2 regions of the Micrococcus antarcticus genome follow, and region 1 is predicted to be linked to the other one. Evidence: predicted binding sites of a transcription regulator. Region 1 holds the regulator's gene; the other holds the start of a gene.
What was found. Region 1 encodes LexA, which represses DNA repair genes until DNA is damaged. Its sites were predicted from a motif close to TCGAACANNTGTTCGA; they were not measured.
Positions count from the first base shown of each region.

Region 1 (11,960 bases):
CTCGTCGGCGGGTCGGGCCTGTACGTCCGTGCGGCCCTCGACGAGCTGGAGTTCCCTCCCACCGATCCGGCGGTCCGCGGGGAGGTCGAGGCCCAGCTGGCCGCACGCGGGGAGGCCGCGCTGCGGGCCGAGCTCGCCGCCGTCGACCCGGTCTCCGCGGAGAAGGTCGCGGACGAGCGGCGCCTGGTGCGCGCCCTCGAGGTGCACCGGATCACGGGCCGGCCGTTCTCGGCGTTCATGCCGCGGCGGCGCTACGCGGACTCCGTGGCGCCGGCCGTGCAGCTCGGGCTGCGGATCGACCGCGCCGTGCTCCACGCGCGCATCGCCGCGCGCGTCGCGGCCATGGTGGACGCCGGGCTCGTCGAGGAGGTGCGGCGCCTCGACGCCGCCGGCCTGCGGGATGGGCGCACCGCCTCCCAGGCCATCGGGTACGCGCCCGTGCTCGAGGTCCTCGACGGCACCGCGAGCCTGGGCGACGCCGTCGAGCGCACCGTGGTGGCCACCCGGCGCTTCGCCCGCCGCCAGGAGACGTGGTTCCGCGCCGATCCCCGCGTGCGCTGGGTCGACGCCCTCGCCCCCGACGTCCTCGAGCGCTCCCTCGCGGTGCTCGCCGCCGAGCCCGCCTCCTAGACTGGCCCGCATGAGCCTCCTGCCCGGCGCCTCCGCCGTCGTCGACACCACGCCCACGCTGCCCTTCACGAAGGGCCACGGCACGGGCAACGACTTCGTGCTGATCGCCGACCCGGACGGCAACGCGCACCTCGAGCCCTCCCGCATCGCGATGCTCGCGGACCGCCACCAGGGGATCGGCGCCGACGGCGTCATCCGCGCCGTGCGTTCGGCGCACCTCCCCGAGGGCCGTGAGGTGCTGGCCGCGGCTCCCGAGGCCGAGTGGTTCATGGACTACCGCAACGGGGACGGCTCGGTCGCCGAGATGTGCGGCAACGGCGTGCGCGTCTTCGTCCACTTCCTCGTGGAGAAGGAGCTCGTGGACCTGCCCGTCGGCTCGGCGCTGACCATCGGAACCCGCGCGGGCGCGAAGTCCGTCACCCGCATGGAGCACGGCTACGCGATCGACATGGGCCCCTGGAGCCTGATCGACCCGGAGCTCGCGGAGGACGCGGCCGCCGACTCGATGGTGCGCGCCACCGGGCTGACGGACGCCCGTCCCGGCCTGAGCATCTCGATGGGCAACCCCCACACGGTGGTCCCGCTCGGGGCGTTCGCGGAGCTCGAGGCACTGGAGCTGCACACGGCTCCCGAGGTGGATCCCGAGCCGCCGCACGGCACGAACGTGGAGTTCGTGGCTGCCCACGAGCCGCTCGTCAAGGGGGGCGTGGGCCGGGTGCGGATGCGCGTGCACGAGCGCGGCGTGGGGGAGACCCAGTCGTGCGGCACCGGCGCGTGCGCGGCCGCGGCGGCCATGCGCGTGTGGGCCGGGCCCGAGGGCGCGGACTCGTGGCTCGTGGAGGTCCCGGGCGGCGTGCTCGCGGTGGACTTCGTCCTGGCCTCCGACGGCGAGGAGCACGTCGTCCTCGCGGGGGCCGCCGAGCTCGTGTTCGACGGCGAGCTGCGCGGCTGAGACCCGGTCGCCGGCCGACGCTCCGGCCGCGGGTCAGGCCTGCCGGGTCACCGTCAGGATGCGGAACCCCTTGACGGTCGCCGCGCGCCGCACGGTGAACGCCCCCGGGGTGCGGTCCTCGAGCATCCCGGCGATCCAGGGCTGCAGCGAGTCGGCCCCGAGGTTCTTCTGCACCACGAGCCACGCCTCGCCGCCCGGGTTCAGCGCGGGCAGCCAGCGCTCCAGCAGCTCGTGGAGCACCTCCTTGCCCACGCGGATGGGCGGGTTGGACCAGATGAGGTCGAAGCCCGCGTCCGCCGGCACGTCCTCGGGCCGCAGGAACACCGCGTTCTCGGCGCCCACGGCGGCCGCGTTGTCCCGGGCCAGACCGATCGACCGCTCGTTCACCTCGACGCCGGTCACGTGGGCCTCGGGCGAGCGCAGTGCGAGCGTGAGGGCGAGCGGTCCCCAGCCCGCGCCGACGTCGAGGAAGGCGCCGTGCGACGGCGGCACGGGGACCACGGAGAGCAGGGCGGCGGTGCCCTTGTCGATCCCGTCGGGCGAGAAGATCCCGTTGGCCGTCTGCACGGCCACGGTCCGGCCCGCGAGCTCGACCTCGATCCGCCGGCGTCGCTCGGGCGTCCCGGGGTCGGGGGAGAAGTAGTGGGCTGGCTGACTCACGCGGACCATCGTAGTCAGGCGGTGGGCCGCGGACCGTCTCGCCTGGCCGGCGCCGTTCACGGGGACCGTGGCGTGGTCGGCGGCGCCGGGGCGGCCTGCGGCGCCATGTCGGAGAGGGTGTTCGCCCACGGGGGAGAGGCTTCCCGCTGCGGTGGGGGCCGGGTAGGGTGTCATTCATGTTCCTGCTGTTCGCCTGACGCCCGCCGTGGAGCCCCGCTCCGGCCGCCGTCACACCCCGCATCCCGCCCCTGAGGCGTCGCTTCCGTGCGCCCGGGCCCCGCTGACGCGAACAGGACATCCCCATGAGCATCACGCTACGCCCTGCGCGCCCGCCGGACACGCCGAGCTGGCTGCGCTGCCGCGCCCTGTCCTTCCCCTCGACCCGGTGGGTCGCCGTCGGCTCGGGCGGTGAGGTCCTCGGGATCCTCGACGTCCACCCCGACCACGAGGGCAGGGGGATCGCCACCGCACCGTTGGAGGCGCTGATCGCGCGGCTGCCTGAGGGAACCGGCCGGCTGGACGCGTGGACCCGCGAGGGCGTCGCCCGAGCTCCACAGGGCCGCTAGCGCGTCCGCCCCACCCACTACGCTGATTCGAACCGGGCCCCACCGACGGGCGCCCAGAGGAGACCATGACTGAAGAGCACCAGAACACCGCCGGCCAGAACGGGCCGGGACCCGCCGCGGCAGGATCCGAGGACGAGATCCAGGCCGTGATCGACCGCATCCTCGCCGCCGACGACGCCCGCCGCGCGTCCGGCGGGGACGACGCGTCCGAGCAGGCCTCCGAGACGCGCGATCGGGCGTCCGTCGTCGGGGGCCGCGCGCTCGCGCTCGCCGAGGGCGGGGACGAGCACACCGAGTTCGACGGCGACCAGGACGAACTGGCCGCGCGCCATTCCCTGCGCCGCGTGGCCGGGCTCTCCACGGAGCTCGAGGACATGTCCGAGGTCGAGTACCGCCAGCTGCGCCTCGAGCGGGTGGTCCTGGCGGGCGTGTGGACCGAGGGCACCGCGGAGGACGCCGAGAACTCCCTCCAGGAGCTCGCCGCGCTCGCGGAGACCGCGGGCTCGGAGGTGCTGGACGGTGTCATCCAGCGCCGCGCGACCCCGGACCCGGCCACGTTCCTCGGCAAGGGCAAGGCCCGTGAGCTCGCGGAGATCGTGGCCCTCTCCGGCGCGGACACCGTGGTGGTGGACTCCGAGCTCGCCCCGTCCCAGCGCCGCGCGCTCGAGGACGTGGTGCGGGTCAAGGTCATCGACCGCACCGCGCTGATCCTGGACATCTTCGCGCAGCACGCGAAGTCCCGCGAAGGCCGCGCGCAGGTCGAGCTGGCCCAGCTCGAGTACCTCCTGCCTCGCCTGCGCGGCTGGGGCGAGTCCATGTCGCGCCAGGCCGGCGGCCGTGCGGCCGGCGGCGAGGGCATCGGCTCCCGCGGCCCTGGCGAGACGAAGATCGAGCTGGACCGCCGACGCATCCGCACGCGCATGGCCAAGCTGCGCCGGGACATCTCCGCCATGAAGCCGGCGCGCGAGGCCAAGCGGGCCAACCGCCGGCGCAATCGGGTGCCGTCCGTGGCCATCGCCGGCTACACCAACGCGGGCAAGTCCTCACTGCTCAACCGCCTCACCCACGCGGGGGTGCTCGTGGAGAACGCGCTGTTCGCCACCCTGGACCCCACGGTCCGCAAGGCCGTGACCCCGGACGGCATCGGCTACACGCTCTCGGACACCGTGGGCTTCGTGCGCAACCTTCCCACGCAGCTCGTGGAGGCCTTCCGCTCCACCCTGGAGGAGGTCGCGGACGCGGACGTCATCCTCCACGTCGTGGACGGCGCGCACCCGGACCCCGAGGGGCAGATCGCCGCCGTGCGCGGCGTGCTGGCCGAGGTGGACGCGCAGCGCATCCCGGAGATCATCGTGCTGAACAAGGCGGACGCGGCGGATCCCGTGGTCATCGCCCGCATCCGCTCGAAGGAGCCGCACACCGTCGTGGTCTCGGCCCGCACCGGCGCCGGCATCGACGAGCTGGAGAAGGCCATCGCGGCCACGATCCCGCGGCCCAGCGTGCGCCTCGAGCTGCTCGTCCCGTTCACGCGGGGCGACGTGGTCTCGCGCCTGCACTCTGCGGATGCGGAGATCCTCGCCGAGGCCTATGAGGAGAGCGGCACCCGCCTGACCGTCCTCGTGCGCGAGGACATCGCCGCCGAGCTCGCGGAGCACCGCGTGGACTCCGACGCCTCATGAGCGGGACGGACGCCGCGGAGTGGGCCGTCTCGGCCCCCCGCACGGATCGGGAGAGGGAGGCGCTGCGGCTCCTGGACGCCGTGGTCGAGGCCACGGGCGGCCAGGAGCGCGCGGGCCAGAAGGAGATGGTCCTGCAGGTCGCGCGCGCCCTCGAGTCGCGGCGGCACCTGCTGGTCCAGGCCGGGACCGGCACCGGCAAGTCGCTGGCCTACCTAATCCCGGCGCTGCAGCACGCCATGGACCAGGAGGACCCCGTCGTGATCGCGACGGCCACCCTGGCCCTCCAGGCGCAGATCATGAAGCGGGACGCCCCGCGCCTCGTGGAGGCGCTGAAGGGGGAGCTGCCGCGCGAGCCCGTCGTCGCGCTCGTCAAGGGGCGCTCCAACTACCTGTGCCGGCACAAGGTGGACGGCGAGTATCCCGGGGACGAGGGCGAGGAGGCCCTCTTCACGGTGGCCGACGACGGCGGCGTGATCGGCTCCGCCTCGGACGGGGCCTCAGGGCCGTCGTCGCTGCTGGGCAAGGAGGTCATGTACCTGCGTGCGTGGGCGGACGAGACGGAGACGGGCGACCGCGACGACCTCGAGGTCCCCGTGACGGACCGCGCCTGGCGGCAGGTCTCGGTCTCGGCCGTCGACTGCCTCGGCGCGTCCCGCTGCCCCATGGCGGACGAGTGCTTCTCGGAGCACGCCCGCGCGGACGCCGCGGACGCCGACGTGGTGGTCACCAACCACGCGATGCTCGCGATCAGCGCGTTCGAGGGACTCGCCGTGCTCCCCGCCTACTCCGCCGTGGTGGTGGACGAGGCGCACGAGCTGCAGGACCGCGTCACCGGCGCGGTGACGGGCCAGCTCTCCGGCTCGATCGTGCACGGCGCCGCCACCTCGGTCCGGCGCCACACCTCGGTGGCGGTCGAGGACCTCGTGAAGGCCGGTGCTGCCCTGGACCGCGCCTTCGCGGGCACCCCCTCGGGGCTGCTCGCCACCGGCCCGGACGAGGTGCAGGAGCAGGCGCTGACCGCCGTCCTCGCCGCCGCCCGGCAGTGCTTCTCAGACCTCGGTCAGAGCAAGGACAAGGAGGCCGACGGCGACGGCGGCCACCAGATGGCCCGCTCCCGCCTCGTCGAGGTCCTCGAGGTCACCGAGCGCATGCTCGCCGCGCGCCCCGAGGCCGACTTCCCGGAGGTCCTGTGGGCCACGCGGCCCGGGCACTTCGAGCCCGGCGTCGGCTGGCAGCCCGGCAACGAGGAGGACCCGCCGCAGCTCTACGTGGCCCCCATCTCGGTGGCAGGCAAGCTGCGTGAGGGGCTCTTCGGCAAGGCCACCACGGTGCTCACCTCCGCCACGCTGACCGTGGGCACGGGGGAGCGGCGGTTCGACTCGGTGGCCGGTGACGTCGGCCTCGCCGGGCCTGACGCCCCCGCGTACACCGCCCTCGACGTCGGCAGCCCCTTCGACTATCCCCGCCAGGGCGTGCTGTACGTGGCCCGGCACCTGCCGCGTCCCGGGAGGACGGCCTCCCCCGAGTCCCTCGACGAGCTCGGGGAGCTCATGAAGGCCTCGAACGGCGGCACGCTCGGCCTGTTCTCCTCCCGGCGGGCCGCCGAGGACGCCGCGGCGGAGATGCGCCGCCGCCTGGGCCCGACGCAGACGATCCTGTGCCAGGGCGATGCCACCCTCTCCGCACTCGTCCGGCAGTTCGCCGAGGAGCGGGACGCCTCCCTCTTCGGGACCATGAGCCTGTGGCAGGGCGTGGACGTGCCGGGCTCCTCGCTGCGCCTCGTGGTGATCGACCGGATCCCGTTCCCGCGCCCGGACGACCCGCTCTCCCAGGCGCGCACGCGGGACATCGCCCGGCACGGCGGCAACGGGTTCATGAAGGTGTCGGCCACGCACGCCGCCGTCCGCATGGCCCAGGGCGCCGGCCGCCTCGTGCGCGCCGTCGGGGACCGCGGCGTCGTCGCCGTGCTGGACTCACGTCTGGCCACCGAGCGCTACGGCGGCTACATCACGAGCGCTCTGCCGGACTTCTGGCGGACCACGGACCGGCAGGTGGTGCGGGGCGTGCTGGCGCGCCTCGCCGAGGAGGACTGAGGGCGTCCGACGACACCCGGCCGGCGGCCGTCAGGAGCCCACGTCAGGCCTAGAATCGTGGTGAGGGCCCCGGCCCCGTGGCCCTCCGGAGCGAGCACGCCGCCGCGCGCGGCGGGAAGGCGGGCGGCCCTGGCCACCGGCAGGACCTCAGGATCCCATCGACTGCGGAGGACGGCCGAACGCCGCGCCTCCCTGGGCGGCCAGGCCCGCGAGGAGCGGGAGGTGGTTCGGGCGCACGAGCGCGCGGCGAATCGCCACCACGACTCCTTCCTGGCGCACCTGAACCTCAAGCCGGTGTGGCTGGCCTTGGCCGTCCTCGCGATGGCCGCGGTGGCCCTGATGCCCGGCCTGCAGGAGCTCGGACTCTCCGTCGCGGGACAGCGGGCGCTCGCGGTCCTCGCGTTCGCCGTCATCGTGTGGGTGAGCGAGGCCGTCACCTACCCGGTCAGCGCCGTGCTCATCATCGGGCTGATCGCGTTCCTCGTCGGATTCGCCCCGGACATGGCGGACCCGGAGACCGCCCTCGGCACGTCAGGCGCCCTGGGGCTCGCGCTGGGCGGCTTCTCCAACTCCGGGGTGGCCCTCGTGGCCGGCGCCCTCGTGCTCGCCGCCGCCATGCAGGCCACGGGGCTGCACAAGCGCGTGGCGCTGCTCGTGCTGAAGTTCGCCGGCGAGAAGACGAGCAACATCCTCATCGGCACGATCGTCATCACGATCATCCTGTCCTTCTTCGTCCCGTCGGCCACGGCACGCGCCGGCGCGGTGGTGCCGATCCTCATGGGCCTCGTAGCGGCCTTCGGCATGCCGACCGACTCGAAGCTCAGCGCCCTGCTCGTCATCACCGCCGCGCAGGCCATCTCCATCTGGAACATCGGCATCATGACCTCCGCGGCCCAGAACCTCGTCGCCGTCGGCTTCATCCAGGACCAGATGGGCCGCCAGATCACGTGGCTCGAGTGGTTCGTCTGGGGCGCGCCGTGGGCCGCCGTCATGTCCGTGGTGCTCTACTTCGTGATGCGCTGGGCCATCAAGCCGGAGACGGACCGCATGGTCGGCGGTCGCGAGGTCGTCCAGCGCGACCTCGCCGCCCTCGGCCCGATGGCGGGCAAGGAGATGCGCCTGACGGTGGTGGCCGTCCTCCTGGTGACCGCGTGGGCCACCCAGGGCGTCCTGCATCCCGTCGATGCGACCACCGTGACCCTGGCCGCCGTCGCCTTCCTCCTGCTCCCGCGCGTCGGCGTGTTCTCGTGGAAGACCGTGGAGAAGCTCGTCAACTGGGGCACGCTCGTGGTGTTCGCCGTGGGCATCTCGCTCGGCTCGCTGCTGCTCAAGACGGGCGCCGCGGCGTGGCTCTCCGAGCGCACCTTCACCGCGCTCGGCCTCGCCGAGCTGCCGATCGTCGCGCTGATCGCCGTCATGGGCGCCTTCACGATCCTCATCCACCTGGGCTTCGCCTCGGCCACCGCGCTCTCGAGCGCCCTGATCCCGGTGTTCATCGCCTTCGCCGCGTCCATCCCGAACGCCGCGGAGGGCGGCCTCGGGTTCGTCGTGATCATGCAGTTCCTGATCTGCTTCGGCTTCCTGCTGCCGGTCTCCGCGCCGCAGAACATGCTCGCGTACGGCACGGGCGCGTTCACCCCGATGCAGTTCCTCAAGGCGGGACTGCCCATCACGGTGATCGGCTACCTCATGGTCCTGCTCTTCTCCGCGACGTACTGGCGGTGGCTCGGCCTGGTCTGACCGTCCGCGCCGCGGGCGCCGTTCAGAGCGCCCGCAGCACGGTGACCACGCGGCCCATGATGGTGGCGTGGTCACCCATGATGGGCTCGTAGGCGGTGTTCTGGGGGAGCAGCCACGTGTGGCCGTCGCGCTGGCGGAAGGTCTTCACGGTGGACTCGTCGTCGAGCAGCGCGGCCACGATGTCCCCGTTGTCCGCGGTCTCCTGCCGGCGCACCACCACCCAGTCGCCGTCGCAGATGGCGGCATCCACCATCGAGTCGCCGGAGACGCGGAGCATGAACAGCTCGCCCTCACCCGTGAGGCGGCGCGGGATCGTCATGACCTCCTCCACCTGCTGCTCGGCGAGGATGGGGCCGCCGGCCGCGATCCGACCCACCCACGGGATGGAGACGGCGTCGCCCTCGGCGGCGTCCGTGTGCCACGAGGGGATCTGGGGGAGCTCGGAGACCGGGGCGACGGGGGAGGCCGTCTCGGCAGTCAGCGTCGTCCCGTCCTCGGCCAGCAGCACCTCGAGCGCGCGGGGGCGGCCCGGATCGCGGCGGATGTAGCCGAAGCGCTCGAGCTGGCCGAGCTGATGCGTGACGGAGGAGAGCGAGGCGAGGCCCGCCGCGTCCCCGATCTCCCGCATGGAGGGGGGGTAGCCGCACTCCGCGATCGCGTGGCGGATGGTCTCCACGATCCGCCGCTGGCGGGACGTGAGCGAGGGGGCGGACCCGGCTGGGGTCTGGTGGTCAGGGGTGGCCATGCGGCGGTCCGTTCTCCCGAGGTCGCTTAGCGTGTCCACCCCTGCTGATGGTCTTGCCCTGAAGGCGATCCACCGCGGGTCGGAGCACGTCCGGTGCCCTCGACCCTAGTGGAGTCCGTCACCGGATCCAAAGATATGTTCGATCCACGCTGGGCGTGTCTCGAAGGTGTGTGCTAGACATGGATTCGAACAGGTTCGAACACACGTTCGAATTCCCGCCCGCAGCGGGAGGAAGGCGACCATCACCATGACCACCCTGACCGCACCTCTCTCCCGTCCCGTCCCCGCTCGCCCCGCTCCGAGCGGGTTCCGCCTCAACAGGCGCGGCCGTCTCGTGCTCCGCGGGCTTCCGCTCATGCTGGCGGCGGCCGTGCTCACCGTCGTCGCGGCGTTCCTCGCGGGCGTCCTCACCTCCCCTGCGGCGGTCTCCTCCGAGGGTCCGGGCGCGCGTCTGGAGACCGTCACGGTCATGCCGGGGGACAGCCTGTGGTCCATCGCCGCCGAGGCTGCGCCGGAGGAGGACCCCTTCACCACCATGACGCGGATCGCCGAGCTGAACAGCCTGGAGGGCCGGGAGCTCGAGCTGGGCGAGTCCCTGTTCGTGCCCGCGGGGGACTGAGGGCTGGCCGGCGACTCACGGCGCGCTCGGCGTGCTCCTGTTCCTAGAATGGCCCGTATGACCGATCTGAGCTCCCTCCCGCTGCGCGAGGGCCTGCGCGGGCAGAGCCCCTACGGCGCCCCCCAGCTGGACGTGCCGTTCATGCTCAACACGAACGAGAACACGCACCCCGTCCCCCCGGAGGTCGCGGAGGCCGTCGTGGCACGGGTGGCGCAGGTCGCCGGGGGGCTGAACCGCTACCCGGACCGCGAGTTCACCCGGCTGCGGGAGAGCCTGGCCGGGTACCTCGGCCACGGGCTGACCGCGGCACACGTGTGGGCGGCCAACGGCTCCAACGAGGTGCTCCAGCAGATCCTCCAGGCCTTCGGCGGGCCGCGCCGCAGCGTCCTCAGCTTCCTCCCCTCCTACTCCATGTATCCGCTGCTGGCCGCGGGCACGGATACGGCATTCGTCGACGGCGGGCGCGCCGCGGACCACACCCTCTCGGCCGAGCATGCCGCGGCCATGGTGCGCGAGCACCGTCCGAACCTCGTCTTCCTCGCCTCGCCCAACAACCCCACGGGCACCGCCCTCGGGCTGGACGTGATCGAGGCCGTCTACACCGCCCAGGCCCGGAACGAGGCCGAGGGCGGCCCGGGCGCCATGGTGGTCGTGGACGAGGCCTACGCCGAGTTCGCGCTCGACGGCACGCCCTCGGCCCTCACCCTCCTGGAGGGGCGCGAGCGGCTCATCGTCACCCGCACCATGTCCAAGGCGTTCGCCCTGGCCGGCGCCCGCCTCGGCTACCTCGCCGCGGACCCGGCCGTGGCGGATGCCCTGCGCCTCGTGCGCCTGCCCTATCACCTCTCCTCGGTCACGCAGGCCACCGCGATCGCCGCCCTCGAGCACGTGGAGACGCTCCTGGAGACCGTGGCGGACATCAAGGCCCAGCGCGACCGGATCGTGGCCCGGCTGCGCGAGCTGGGCCTGGACCCGGCCGTCTCGGACTCGAACTTCGTCTTCTTCGGCCACCTGGAGGACGCGCACGCCGTGTGGGAGGCGCTCCTCGAGCGGGGGGTGCTGGTGCGCGACGTCGGCATCCCGCACCACCTGCGCGTCACCGCGGGCACGGAGGAGGAGACCACCGCGTTCCTCACCGCCCTCGAGGAGGCCCTCGCCGCGGGTGCACGGTGACCCCGCGCCGGCCGCCGCGCGAGACGCAACGACGCGCGCGGCCGGGCATGCGCCGCCGAACCTAGGATGGATGCGACCGTCACCCCCGTATCCCCAGGAGGACCCGTGGCAGCCGAGCTGATCTCCGGACGCCGGGCGCGCATGGAGCGCACCACGAGCGAGTCGGACGTGCACGTGGAGATGGACCTGGACGGCTCCGGCGCCGCGGACATCTCCACGGGTGTCCCGTTCTACGACCACATGCTCACGGCGCTCTCGCGCCACTCACGGATCGACCTCAGGGTCCGCGCCACGGGGGACACCCACATCGACGTGCACCACACGGTGGAGGACGTCGCGATCACGCTCGGCGAGGTGCTCCGCGTCGCCCTCGGGGACAAGCGGGGCATCCGCCGCTTCGGCGAGGCCTCCGTGCCGTTGGACGAGGCGCTCGCGCGCGCCGTCGTGGACGTCTCCGGGCGTCCGTACCTGGTGCACGAGGGCGAGCCGGACGGGCAGCAGTACCACCTCATCGGAGGCCACTTCACCGGCTCCCTGACCCGGCACGTCTTCGAGGCGATCACGCAGCACGCGGCCATCTGCCTGCACATGGACGTCGTCCGCGGCCGCGACCCCCACCACATCGTGGAGGCCCAGTTCAAGGCGTTCGCCCGCGCTCTGCGCGCGGCCGTCGAGGACGATCCGCGCGTGGACGACGTGCCCTCCACGAAGGGCGCGCTCTGATGGCGGCGCCCACGTCCGTGCCCGGGGTGCGCCCGCGCGTTGCCGTCCTGGACTACGGCTCCGGCAACGTGCACTCGGCCGTGCGCGCCCTCGAGCGCGCCGGGGCCGTCGTCGAGCTCACCCGGGATCCGGACGCCGTGCTGGACGCGGACGGGCTGCTCGTGCCCGGCGTGGGCGCCTACGCCTCGGTGATGCGCGCTCTCACCGAGGTCGGCGGCACCCGCTGGATCGGCCGCCGCGTGGCCGGTGGTCGCCCCGTGCTGGGCATCTGCGTGGGCCATCAGGTCCTCTTCGACGCCGGGGTGGAGCACGGCGAGCGGACCCATGGCATGGGGGAGTGGCCCGGCGTGGTCGAGGAGCTCCCGGCCGAGGTCCTGCCC
Region 1 is NZ_CP085253.1:2,551,850-2,563,809, forward strand. Features, by position in the region: gene miaA (tRNA (adenosine(37)-N6)-dimethylallyltransferase MiaA) at 1-630, shown strand, start outside; gene dapF (diaminopimelate epimerase) at 641-1,582, shown strand; gene LG274_RS11905 (class I SAM-dependent methyltransferase) at 1,616-2,251, opposite strand; gene LG274_RS11910 (hypothetical protein) at 2,545-2,808, shown strand; gene hflX (GTPase HflX) at 2,874-4,487, shown strand; gene LG274_RS11920 (ATP-dependent DNA helicase) at 4,484-6,580, shown strand; gene LG274_RS11925 (DASS family sodium-coupled anion symporter) at 6,803-8,320, shown strand; gene lexA (transcriptional repressor LexA) at 8,343-9,065, opposite strand; gene LG274_RS11935 (LysM peptidoglycan-binding domain-containing protein) at 9,313-9,684, shown strand; gene LG274_RS11940 (histidinol-phosphate transaminase) at 9,742-10,857, shown strand; gene hisB (imidazoleglycerol-phosphate dehydratase HisB) at 10,924-11,580, shown strand; gene hisH (imidazole glycerol phosphate synthase subunit HisH) at 11,580-11,960, shown strand, end outside.

Region 2 (11,960 bases), 380 kb from region 1:
GCTCCGTGATGTCCACCAGCAGGTCCAGCTGATGCCGCCCCGCCCGGCGGCCGGACTCCACGCGGCGGGAGAGCTCCCCCAACTCGGGCATGCGCTGCAGCGCCTCGCGGAAGCTGGAGGCGGAGAAGCGCCACAGCTGCTTGGCGATGACGTCCACGTCCTCGTCCGGCAGGCCCAGGGCCATCCCCGCGTCCCGGACGGCGCCGCGGGCCCGGTAGGCGTTCTGCATGCTCATGAGCGTGGTCCGCTCGGCCCCGAAGCGCTCGAACACGGCACGGTAGATCTCGTGGCGGCGCGCGGACTCCACGTCGATGTCGATGTCCGGCAGGGTGGAGCGCGCGTCCGAGAGGAAGCGCTCCATGATCAGGCCGTTGGCCATGGGGTCCACGTTGGAGATCCGCAGCGCGTGGTTCACCAGCGACGACGCCCCGGAGCCGCGCGCGGAGACCCGCACGCCCATCCCCTCGATCAGGTCCACCACGGAGGACACCGTGAGGAAGTAACTCGCGAACCCGAGGCGCGAGATGATCCCGAGCTCGTGCTCCACCCGGTCCTGCAGGTCGCGCGCCTCCTGACTGGTGCCGAACCCGGAGCCGGTGTGCAGACGCGGGTAGCGGGCGGCCAGGCCGGCGAGGGTCCGCTCGTGCAGCACGCGGTCGGGCGGCCCGTCCACCCCGATGACGGAGGCCTCGGGCACCCGGGGCCGGCCCCAGCCGAGATCGCTCTCGGGGTCGAGGGCGCAGGCCTCGGCCAGGCGGCGGGTGGACTCCAGGAGGGGCGCGGCAGGCTCGTCCGCGGCCTCGCACACCTCACGGGCGAGCCGGTGCATGTGCTCGGTGGGCTTGAGCCAGCCCTGTCCGTTGGGCTGCAGGTCGTGCAGGGCGTCGAGGGAGCTCAGCGCCCGGGCGGCGTCGAGGACGTCCGCGGTGGCCGCGCCGTCCGGGGCGGCGTACCGCACGGCGTTGGTCAGCACGGCGGGCGTGCGGGTGTCCCGGGCGGCGCGCAGCATCTTCACGGCGTGGCCCGTGTCCAGCCGTCGGCCGGGCGCGGAGAGGTGCGTGACGACGTCGACGTGCACAGATCCGGCGGGCAGGGCCGAGCGCCACCGGCGCAGGGCGCCCACTCCCGCGGCGTAGCGGCGGCGGGCGAGGTGGCGTCCGAGGTCCGAGTCCGGCCCGAGGAGCACGAACAGTTCCGGGCTCGGCGGGTTCGCGGGGTTGGCGGCGGTGGGCACGCGCCCCCCGGCGGCCTCCGCCAGCTCGGCGACGGCGGCCCAGGGGCTGCCTCCGCCCGCTCCCCCGGTGGTACGGGCATGGGCCGCGGAGATCACCTGGCACAGGGCGCGGTAGCCGGACCCGTGGGAGCCGCCCCGGGCGAGGATGACGGCCCGGCCGGCGTCGCCGTCCTCCTCCGACCAGCGCAGGGCGAGGTCCACCCCGACCACGGGCGCGATGCCGTGCTGCAGGCACGCACCCACGTGCTTGGCCATGCCGTAGAGGCCGTCGCGATCGGTGCACGCGAGCAGGTCCATGCCCGCCGCGGCGGCGGCCGCGGCGAGGTCCTCGGGCCAGCTCACCCCGTAGTGGGCGCTGAAGGCCGAGGCCACGTGCAGATGGGGGAACGGGACGGGCGGGGGCGTGCGGTCACTCATGGGGAGCTCTCCTGGACGTGCTGGACCACCCCGCCGGGGTCTCCGACGGGGGCGGCGCGGGAAGCGCGACGGGTGCACGAGCCGGGAAGCATGCGGGGGTCCGAGCCAGGGGAAGGAGGCGGTCGGGGCAGCCTGTGGCCGCCGAGGCGGCCACTCACCCACAATAGAACACATGTTCGAATGACGGAAGCGGGGGGGCAGGCCCCGGAGGGGCGGGCGGGACCTCACGCCGTCCTCCGCAGGTCATGAGCGACCTCGTGGACGCGAATGAGGCGCCAACGCCCGGAGTCGAGGTGGTGGGCGACGTCCAGGGTCTGCACGGGGGCGGAGCCGGCCCGGGCGAGGCGCACCTGCAGGCGCCAGATCTCATGGTCCACCAGGCCCGGCCCGCGGCCCTTCTCGGCCCGCACCTCCTCGGCCCACCAGCGGCGACGCTCGAACCAGCGCATCGGCCGCTCGGCGATGACGTAGTCCCGCCCGTTCCAATGCAGGCCCTGCGGCGCGCCGTCCGGGGCGCGCTCCACCGCCACGGACTGCGTGAAGACTCCCATGCTGCTCTCTCCCTGTGTGCGCTGCGGACGGATCCGCCGGCGGGCGCCGACGGACGGCGGGAGCGCGACCCACCCGCGACGGCGGGCAGGGGAAGAGTCGGGAAGCCTCGGCCCGCGATGGGACCGAGGACCGGAGGTCGCACTCTCGATCGTACTCGAACATGTGTTCGAATCCAATGGGAGGGACACTACGGATGGCAGCGGACACGTTAAGGGGGCCCAGGGAAAAGGCGACGTCGGCACCCGCGCGGGTGCCGACGTCGCCGTGCTCACGCCCCCGGGCGGGGCGGGGCCGCGCTCAGGCCTTCACGTACCGCGGGAAGGCGGCAGGCGCGGCCACCGGCTTGCCCTCCGGGTTCATGTCGATCCCGAGGTCACGGGCCCAGACGATGCGGGTGTCGCCGGTGTAGACGGCCTCGGTGCGCTCGTCGAGCTCGAACACGCGGGCGCCGCGGAGGGTGTGCTGATCCCACGTGCCGTCGTTGAGGCCGTAGGTGTCGAAGCCGGTGCCGGGCGCGTAGCCGAGCTCGACGCCGTAGTAGTTCCCCTTGTAGGTGTTGATGTGGTCGTGGCCGCAGTAGATGCCCTTGACCTCGCCGCGCTCCTTCACGGAGGCGTAGATGCCCGAGTTGATCAGACCGTGGTAGACGTCCTCGTGCTTCACACCCTCGATAGCGTGACGGCGCACGGCCTCCGCGTGGCGGGCCTCGTCCTTCTCGCCCTGGGAGGCGTACCACATGTAGGAGTGCTCGAACGTGGGGATGTGGAAGAACATGAGGCCGGGGACGCCCTTGCCGAAGCGCTCCGCGGTGGCCTCCGAGGCCTCCTCGTACCAGCGGATCTGCTGCGGACGGATCCAGTCGTAGTCCATGACGCCCTCGGTGGACTGCCCGGCGGCGTCCTGGGCGGTCGCGTAGCGGCCCGAGTCGAGCAGCCAGATGGCGAAGGAGGGGGCGGCGCCGCGGGACCCCCGCAGAAGCAGCTGGGCGTCGGAGTGGCCCGGCTTGGACGGGTCCACGGCCGGGTTGAGGTTGTGCTTGTACTGGCGCACGAAGTCCACGATCCGGGATTCCGTCATCGAGGTGCCGTGCTCCGTGACCGAGTCCTCGTCATGGTTGCCGAAGGTGATGGCCCACTTCACGCCGCGGGACTCCATCGGCATGACGAAGTTGTTGATCCCCTGCATCACCTGCAGGTCCGTGGTGGGCGAGCCGTCGATGACGTCACCGTTGATGAGCGCGAAGTCCGGCTTCTCCCGGTCCAGGACCTTGCCCATGAACTCGAGGGTGCGACGGTCCGCGGCGTGGCCGCCCTGGGTGTCGTTGAACTGCACGATCTTGAAGCGGCGGCTCTTGCCGAACGCCAGCGGCATGGACTGGGCGCCGGCGTCACGGCGACGTCCATGGGCAGGGGCGTGGGCCGGAGGCGCGGCCTGGGCGACGGGGGCTGCGGCCAGCACGCCGGCCGCGGCGAAGGCTCCGCCTCCGGCGAAGATGCCGCGGCGGTCGACGGACGGGGACTCGGGGATGCGATCGGTCATGGCTCTCTCCTGCTGAAGCGGCGGTCGATGACGTCGCGGAAGCGTCGCTGACCTTGACGTTAGGAGGCTGAGATGACCCCGGGGATGCCCGGCGCGGAACGCCCACGGAACGAGCAGATGAACGGTCGGGAACACGACACCTGCGCGTCTGACGATGTTCACGGTCCGCCCTGTGGAGAACCCCTCGCGTGTCGCGGAGGCATGCGTACACTCGCCAGTGTCGCCACTCACACGCCGCTCACGCGGTGGTCTTCACGGGATCAGAGCCGTGGCGGCGGACGGAACGGATGTCTTCTGAGGAGGGGACCTTGTCCATCACCGCACCCCCACGCGCCCTGCCCCGCCGACGCCCCGCCCAGGCCGCATCGCTGGCAGCCGCCCTCGCACTGGCCCTCACGGCCTGCGGCGGCGGAGACCCGGCACCGACCGAGACCACGACGACGGCGCCCGTCTCGTCCACGCAGGCCGCTGACACCCCCACGGCTACGGCTACGGCTACGGCCGGCGCATCTCCCTCCACCCCCGACGGCGGCACGGCGCCATCGAGCGGGAGCGGGAGCGGGAGCGGACCCGCGAGCGCAACGGCGAGCGGTCCGTACGTCCCCGCCTCCGCCGAAGGCCCCGCCCAGAACGTGCCGAAGCCGGTGATGCCCGAGGTCATGAAGGAAGAGACCCAGGAGGGCGCCGAGGCGGCGGTGAAGTACTTCTGGGAGACGGTCTACTACATGCAGCAGACGGGGGATGCGGGTCCCACACGCACCGCATCTTGGGAGGCTTGCGCCTTCTGCAGTCACATAATTAGCTCGATGGAGGCCATCTACTCGAATGAAGGATGGTTCACAGGCACCCAGTCCAATGTGAGTTCCGCTCGCCTCAGGCCATCTTCTAGTGGATATAACGCGACGCTTATCATGAATTTCTCCAGCGGTACGGGATACATGCGCGATGGCTCTACGCCCGAGGGGGGAAACGTACCGGAATCAAAGGGCGCCCCTTGGGTAGCTGATCTCATCTATGATGATGACTTGAAGAGTTGGTTTGTAGAATCAATGACCTTCCAGGGACGCGGGGATAGATGACGATGAAATTCAAAACCACCAGATCAATCAAGAATATGGCCCTGTTGATCCTCACGCTGGCAATCATTGGCGTCACCCCGGCTCGCGGCCAGCAAATCTCCGAGGAATGTACCACCAATAAAGCAATCTACGCACTCTCCGCTTCGTCCATCGCTGTCTCAAAGAAGTGCCACCAGAGCGGAGTTTCTAAAAGAACGGGGATCGTCAAGGACGTTGACCCAGAAGCGCCTCCGCGGGACATAGAAGAGGCGTCCGCACCAGAGCCCTCACTCAAGACAAACGTCACAATGAACGCCTGCGACCCGAACCAGGTGGGCAACCCAGACTTCAAAACCTGTCAAGAGCAGAAGGAAAAGTTCTGTCCTGACGGTGGCGAGTGGGTTATGACGGAGACAACTGACATCAGTACAGGTACACCACAGGTCACCTACTCCACCCCCATCTGCACGGGCACCGGCACCGGCCCGGCTCCCATCGGCGCCGCAGGCGACGCCGCTCCCCCGGTCACCATCGACGAAGTCCGCACCCTCCTGGTCCTGGAGCCGACGATCGAGTCGGACAACGCCGGCCGCGGCGTCCGCAACGCGGAGACCAACTTCTACACCCTCGCGCAGCCGGTCTTCCTGACCACGACCATCGCCGGCCAGGACATCGAACTCCGCGCCACGCCCGTCACCTTCCACTGGACCTACGGTGACGGCACCGGCACCGTGACCACCCACGACGGAGGCCACGCGCAGCCCGAGTTCAACGTGCCCACCCCCACGAGCCACGTCTACGAGGACACGGGGTCCTACACGGTCGGGCTGACCACGGTGTACGTCGGCGAGTACCGGGTGGCCGGCGGCGAGTGGCAGCTGATCCCCGGCACCATCACCCTGGACGCCGCCCCGGTCACCGCGGACATCTGGCGCACAGTCACGCGCAACGTCGCCGACGACTGCGGCGCCGACGCCTCCGCGTGGGGCTGCACCGGGCCCATCGACGCCCCGGACGGCGGCTGAAGGCCGCTCCTCGGCTCACCTCCGGGCGCCCCACCCGGCCCACCTCAGAGGAGTCGCTCCTGCACCTCGCCGGGCTCCTCGATCAGCTCCGGGCCGTTGTTCCGCACGTTCCCCACGGCCGAGCCCACCGGGCGCAGGCGCCACCCCGACGCCACGCCGTACGCCTGCGCGCACACCTCGTCCACGAGCAGTTCGGCCTCCTCTGCCGACCCGAGCTTCCCGGGCTCCAGCCAGCGGGCCATCGCCTCGGCTCCCAAGGGCACGGGCAGCCGGTCGTGCAGCTCCCCCAGCTCCGCCAGCAGCGGATCCTCCGCCTCCATGTTCGGCGCCGCCATCGTCAGGATCGACGTCGAGAGCACCCACGCGTCCTCTCCCGCGGCTTTCGCTTCCGGGTCCTGCCACCACTCGTAGAGCCCAGCGAACCAGATCACGGGCCCCTCGCCGTCACCGGCGCCGGCCGGGTGCACGTAGAAGGGCTGCTTCTCGGCGGCCTTCCCGTCGGCTCCCTTCGCCCCGGGCTCCGGCTTCTTCCACTCGTAGTACCCCTCCACCGGCACCGCGCAACGGCGCGAACGCACGGCCGCCCGGAACGTCGGCTTCTGTGCCACCGTCTCGGACCGGGCGTTGAACGCCCGCGACCCCACGGACAGCTCCTTCGCCCACGGCGGAACGAGTCCCCACCGCGCCACGTGCAGCTCGCGCCGCACCTCCCCGTCGGGCGCCTCGCCCCCGCCAGACGCCCCCGCGCCGTCCCCGTCCATCGCCCGCTCCAGCAGGATCGGCACGTCCGCCGTCGGGGCCACGTTCCAGTTGGGCCGCAGTTCGAGCGTCTCATCGGGCAGCATGCCGCCGCCCAGCCTGACGAGGTCACCGGCCGCCCGGGCCATCACATACCGTCCGCACATGCCCCCAGTGTGCCCCACCACAACGGGGTCGCCGCCGGTCCCCACCGGATGCCACCCCGGCCTCGCGTGTGGTGGGATGGACACCGAGCCACCCCCACTGCACAAGGAGTCAGCGTGCCACAGAAGGTCCGCGGCGTCGTCGCCATGGCGAAGGACGCCCCCGTCAGCATCGAGACCATCATCATCCCCGACCCGGGACCGGGAGAGGCCGTCGTCGACGTCAAGACGTGCGGCGTGTGCCACACGGACCTGCACTACGTGCAGGGTGGCATCGGCGACGAGTACCCGTATCTGCTCGGCCACGAGGCGACCGGCGTGGTCTCGGCGATCGGCGAGGGCGTCACCCACGTGGCCGTCGGCGACACCGTGATCCTCAACTGGCGCGCCGTGTGCGGCGAGTGCCGCGCGTGCAAGAAGGGCCAGCTCGAGTACTGCTTCGCCACGCACAACGCCGCCCAGAAGATGACCCTCGAGGACGGCACGGAGCTCTCCCCCGCCCTCGGCATCGGCGCCTTCGCCGACAAGACCCTCGTCCACGCCAAGCAGTGCACCACGGTGGACGGCGTGGACGGCGTCGAGGAGCAGGCCGCCGTGGGCCTGCTGGGCTGCGGCGTCATGGCCGGCATCGGCGCCGCCATGAACACCGGCGCGGTCAAGCGCGGCGAGTCCGTGGCCGTCATCGGCTGCGGCGGCGTGGGCGTCGCCTCGATCGCGGGCGCGAAGCTCGCCGGGGCCACCACGATCATCGCGGTGGACATCGACGACAAGAAGCTTGCCAAGGCCACCGAGCTGGGCGCCACCCACACGGTGAACTCCAAGGAGCAGGACCCGGTGGAGGCCATCCGCGCCGCGACGGGCGGCTTCGGCGCCGACGTCGTCATCGAGGCCGTGGGCCGCCCCGAGACCTACGAGCAGGCGTTCTACGCGCGCGACCTCGCCGGCCGCGTGGTGCTGGTGGGCGTGCCCACCCCGGACATGCAGCTCACCCTGCCGCTGCTCGAGATGTTCGGCCGCGGCGGCGCCCTGAAGTCCTCGTGGTACGGCGACTGCCTGCCCGAGCGCGACTTCCCCATGCTGGTGGAGCAGTACCGCCTGGGCCGCCTGCCCCTGGACGAGTTCGTCACCGAGACCGTCGCCCTCGACCAGGTCGACGAGGCCTTCGAGACCATGAAGTCCGGCGACGTCCTGCGCTCGGTGGTGGTGCTCTGATGGCCGCGCGCATCGACCACGCCGTCACCTCCGGCACGTTCTCCCTCGACGGCGAGACGCACCAGGTGGACAACAACGTGTGGGTCGTCGGCGGCGCGGAGGAGTGCGTCGTCATCGACCCGGCGCATGATGCCTCCGCCGTGTGGAGGAAGGTGGCCGGCCGCCAGGTGCTGGCCATCCTCCTCACCCACGGCCACGACGACCACATCCGCCAGGTCCAGGAGTTCCGCCAGATGGTGGACGCCCCCGTGCTGATGCACCCGGCCGACCGCATGCTGTGGGACGCCGTCTTCCCCGACGACGCCCCCGACGGCGACCTGACCGACGGCGACGTGATGCGTGTGGCCGGCGTCGAGCTGCGCGTGCTCCACACGCCCGGGCACTCCCCCGGCTCCGTGTGCCTCCACGCCCCGGACCTCGGCGAGCAGGACGACGACGGCACCCCCACCGGCGTGCTGTTCTCCGGCGACACGCTCTTCCAGGGCGGGCCCGGCGCCACGGGCCGTTCGTACTCGGACTTCGACACGATCATCGAATCGATCCGCGAGCGCCTGCTCACGCTGCCGGAGTCCACGGTGGTCCACACGGGCCACGGCGGCTCGACCCGCATCGGGGACGAGAAGCCGCACCTGCAGGAGTGGATCGAGCGGGGTCACTGAGCCCCGTGGACACCCTGACGGACGCCGCGCGCGTCGTCCTCCTCGGAGGTGCCTCCGGCTCGGGCAAGTCCTACCTCGCCCGGCGCTACGGGCGCCCCCACCTCCCGCTGGACGCGTTCTACTTCCAGCAGTCCGACGACGGCGGCGGCTCCGGCCCCGTCTTCCCGCGCACCCCCTACGGGGAGATCGACTGGGACCACCCCGGGACGTGGAACGAGCAGGCCGCGGTGGACGCCGTCGTCGAGCTCCTCGAGGAGGGCGTCTCCCGCGTCCCCGACTACGACATCTCCACGTCCTCCGTGCTCGGGCACACCGCCGTCTCGCTGGAACCGGACGGCGTGATCGTGGCCGAGGGCATCTTCGCGGAGGAGATGCCGGCGGCGCTCACCCGCGCGGGCGTCCCGTTCGAGGCCTGGTACATCGACCAGTGGCGGGGGACGACGGCGGTGCGCCGGTTCGGCCGCGACGTCGCCGAACGGCGCAAGCCGGTCCCGTTCCTGGTGCAGCGGGGCTGGGCGCTGTACCGCACGGACGCGGAGCGCCGGGCGCATGCGCTCGCGGCCGGTTTCGCGCCGCGGTCAAAGGCACGGCTGAAGCGCGACCTCGCGGCGCTGGCCACGACGGGCGCAGTGGGCGGGGTGGGGGGCTCCGCGTGAGCAGCCGCCACGTCTCCACCGTGATCGCCGCCGACACCGCCCTCGTGGCGCGCCTCGCGGGCGTCGACGGCGCTCAGACGTCCACGACGCCGCGCCCCTGCCCCTGCGCCCACGCCGCGTACTCGTCACGCAGGGCGACCGTGAACGCCGGCACCGCGGCCCCGGGTCGCACGTCGTCCGCCCCGCCGACGGTCCGCGGGTCCATCTCGAGCCCGAGCGAGCGGTAGACGTCAGTGAGCACGGCGCGCAGCGGGGAGGCGTCGGCGACCACCACGTGGGTGGAGAACAGCCACGCCCCCTTGACCACGCGCTGCGCCGAGCCGGCCAGCTTCACCGGATGCCCGGGTGCCGGCCCCTGCACGGAGAATTCGCCCGGGCAGTACTCCCCCGGGATCTCCCCCACGGATGACTCGACCCCCATCCGCGCGAACGCCCGCACGAACAGGTCCGCGAACTCGGAGAACCGTGCCTGCTGGCGCACCCCGGCGTCCTCCTCGAGGGCGAGGTGGTCCACCACCACGCAGCCGTGGTGGTAGGCCGCCGCCCGTCCCCCGGCCCGGCGCGTCACTGGCGCGAAGCCATGGGCACGGCACGCGTCGACGGCGGACGCGTGCCCAGTCAGCCGGGTGTCGCGCTGGCCGAAGGCCACGGTGGGCTCCGGCACGTAGACCCGGATCAGGTCGGCCATCGGCGTGCCCGCCGCCGCGGCCGCCCGGAACTGGCCGAGCGCGTCCATGGCCCAGTCGAGGTCCTCGGTCGCGCCCAACGACTCACCCTGCACGAACCAGCGGACCCCCTGGGGCGCCGCGCCCTCCCCGGGCTGCTTCAGGCGACCACCGTCCGCGGCGTCCGACGCCTCGTCCCTCGATCCGTCCGTCGGTCCGGACCCGCTCACGCCTCTGGCCACGGGCGCACGGTCAGGGTCTGCTCGGCGTGGGCGAAGGGGCCGCCGTCGTCGTGGAGCACGGAGGAGGTGAGGCCCACGCCGTCCGGGCCCACGGTGACCTGGTTGGCGATGCCCAGCCAGGAGCCCGTCGGCTGGCGGTACAGGTGGATCTGCAGATCCACGTTCGGGAAGAACCAGCCGCCCGGCTTGGGCGGCAGCACCGGCGCGATGCCGTTCGCCGCGTCCGCCAGTCCGATCAGGCGCACGAGGTCCGAGGTGGTCTCCCCGTCCACCATCGCGACGTCCGAGGTCAGCCAGACGCGGCCGTGGCCGGGCTCGTGGCCGGGGGCCTCGAGTCCGTCGAGGCTCGCGATGAAGCCGCCGCCCCACCCGGACAGGGCTCCCTCGCCGGCGCACTCCTCGCGCGGGGTGAGCAGCTCGTCGGGGATGTTCAGGGCGGCGGACGTGTCCGTCGTCGTGAGCAGCCACGCGCGGCAGGTCAGAACGGCCCGCTCGCGGGCGGTGAGCACGGACTCCACGAGCTCGATCGTCTTTCCCGGGCGGATCACACGGGTCTCCACGTGCAGGTCGCCGGACCAGAGGGTGCCGAGGATCTCGAAGCTCAGGCGAGCGATCCGCAGGCCGTCCTTGCCGAACTCCGCCTGGATCTCATGGACGAGCAGCGCGGACACGGCCGCCATGTGCATCTCCTCGGGCCGCCACGCGCCCTGAGCGTGCACGGTGGAGCGGACGTCGGCGATGCGCACACCCTCCTCGGTGGTGCGGGGATCGGCGGTGCGGACGTAGTACGCGCGGGGCTCAGCGCCGGTCTCGGCGCCGCCGTCGTGGGCATCAGTGGTCATGCCCGGCAGTCTGCCAGAACGACGCCGGCCGGTCGCCTCCGTGGGGAGACGACCGGCCGGCGTCGAGTGGGGCGCGGCAGGACAGCGCGACGAGCCTCCGCTCAGCGGCGCATGACCCGGCGGGCGATCCCGTTGCCTGCCAGCTGCAGCGCCTGGACGAGCACGATGACGACCGCGACGGCGAGCCACGTGATCTCGGGGCGGAACCGGTTGTACCCCTCGACGATGGCGAAGTTGCCGATGCCGCCGCCACCGATGATGCCGGCCATGGCGGACATGTCCACGAGGGAGATGATCACGAACGTGAAGCCGAGGATCAGCGGGCCGAGGGCCTCGGGGAGCACCACGGTGCGGATGATCCGCATCCGGGAGGCGCCCATGGCCCGGGCCGCCTCGATCACGCCGGGGTCCAGCGAGACGAGGTTCTGCTCCACGATGCGGGCGATGCCGAACGTGGAGGCCCAGATCATGCAGAACACGACCGCCGTGTTGCCGATGCCGGTGCCGACCACCTGGATGGTGAGCGGCTGCAGGGCGGCGATGAGGATGACGAACGGGATCGGCCGGATGAGGTTGACCACGAAGTTCATCGCGGCGTAGGCCACCCGGTTGGCGTAGATGCCGCCCGGCCGCGTGGTGTACAGCACCATGCCGACGAGCATGCCGAGGATGCCGCCGAGCAGGAAGGCCCACCCCACCATGTAGAGGGTGTCGCCGATCGCGGAGAGCAGCTCGGGGCCGTAGTAGTCCCAGTCGAGGTTCTGGATGTCCTGGATCACGGGTGCTGCACCTCCTGCACGTCCCCGGCGCCCGCCAGGTCCGCGACGAACGCCTCGACGGCGGCCGGCTCACCCGTGAGCGCCACGGTGAGCAGGCCGTAGGCCGAGTCCTTGGTGGCGGACATGCCGCCGTGGACGATCTCGAATCCCACCCCGCGCTGTGCGGCGGTGCCGAGCA
Region 2 is NZ_CP085253.1:320,467-332,426, reverse strand. Features, by position in the region: gene LG274_RS01605 (DNA polymerase III subunit alpha) at 1-1,651, opposite strand, end outside; gene LG274_RS01600 (DUF6504 family protein) at 1,876-2,202, opposite strand; gene LG274_RS01595 (metallophosphoesterase family protein) at 2,501-3,742, opposite strand; gene LG274_RS01590 (DUF6318 family protein) at 4,390-4,821, shown strand; gene LG274_RS01585 (PKD domain-containing protein) at 5,205-5,825, shown strand; gene LG274_RS01580 (SOS response-associated peptidase) at 5,870-6,730, opposite strand; gene LG274_RS01575 (S-(hydroxymethyl)mycothiol dehydrogenase) at 6,845-7,939, shown strand; gene LG274_RS01570 (MBL fold metallo-hydrolase) at 7,939-8,598, shown strand; gene LG274_RS01565 (uridine kinase) at 8,604-9,254, shown strand; gene LG274_RS01560 (biotin/lipoate A/B protein ligase family protein) at 9,328-10,083, opposite strand; gene LG274_RS01555 (thioesterase family protein) at 10,146-11,003, opposite strand; gene LG274_RS01550 (methionine ABC transporter permease) at 11,105-11,782, opposite strand; gene LG274_RS01545 (methionine ABC transporter ATP-binding protein) at 11,779-11,960, opposite strand, start outside.
Region 2: LG274_RS01600 (DUF6504 family protein) is a predicted target of LexA. The motif match lies at 2,358-2,373, and genes of this name have one in related genera.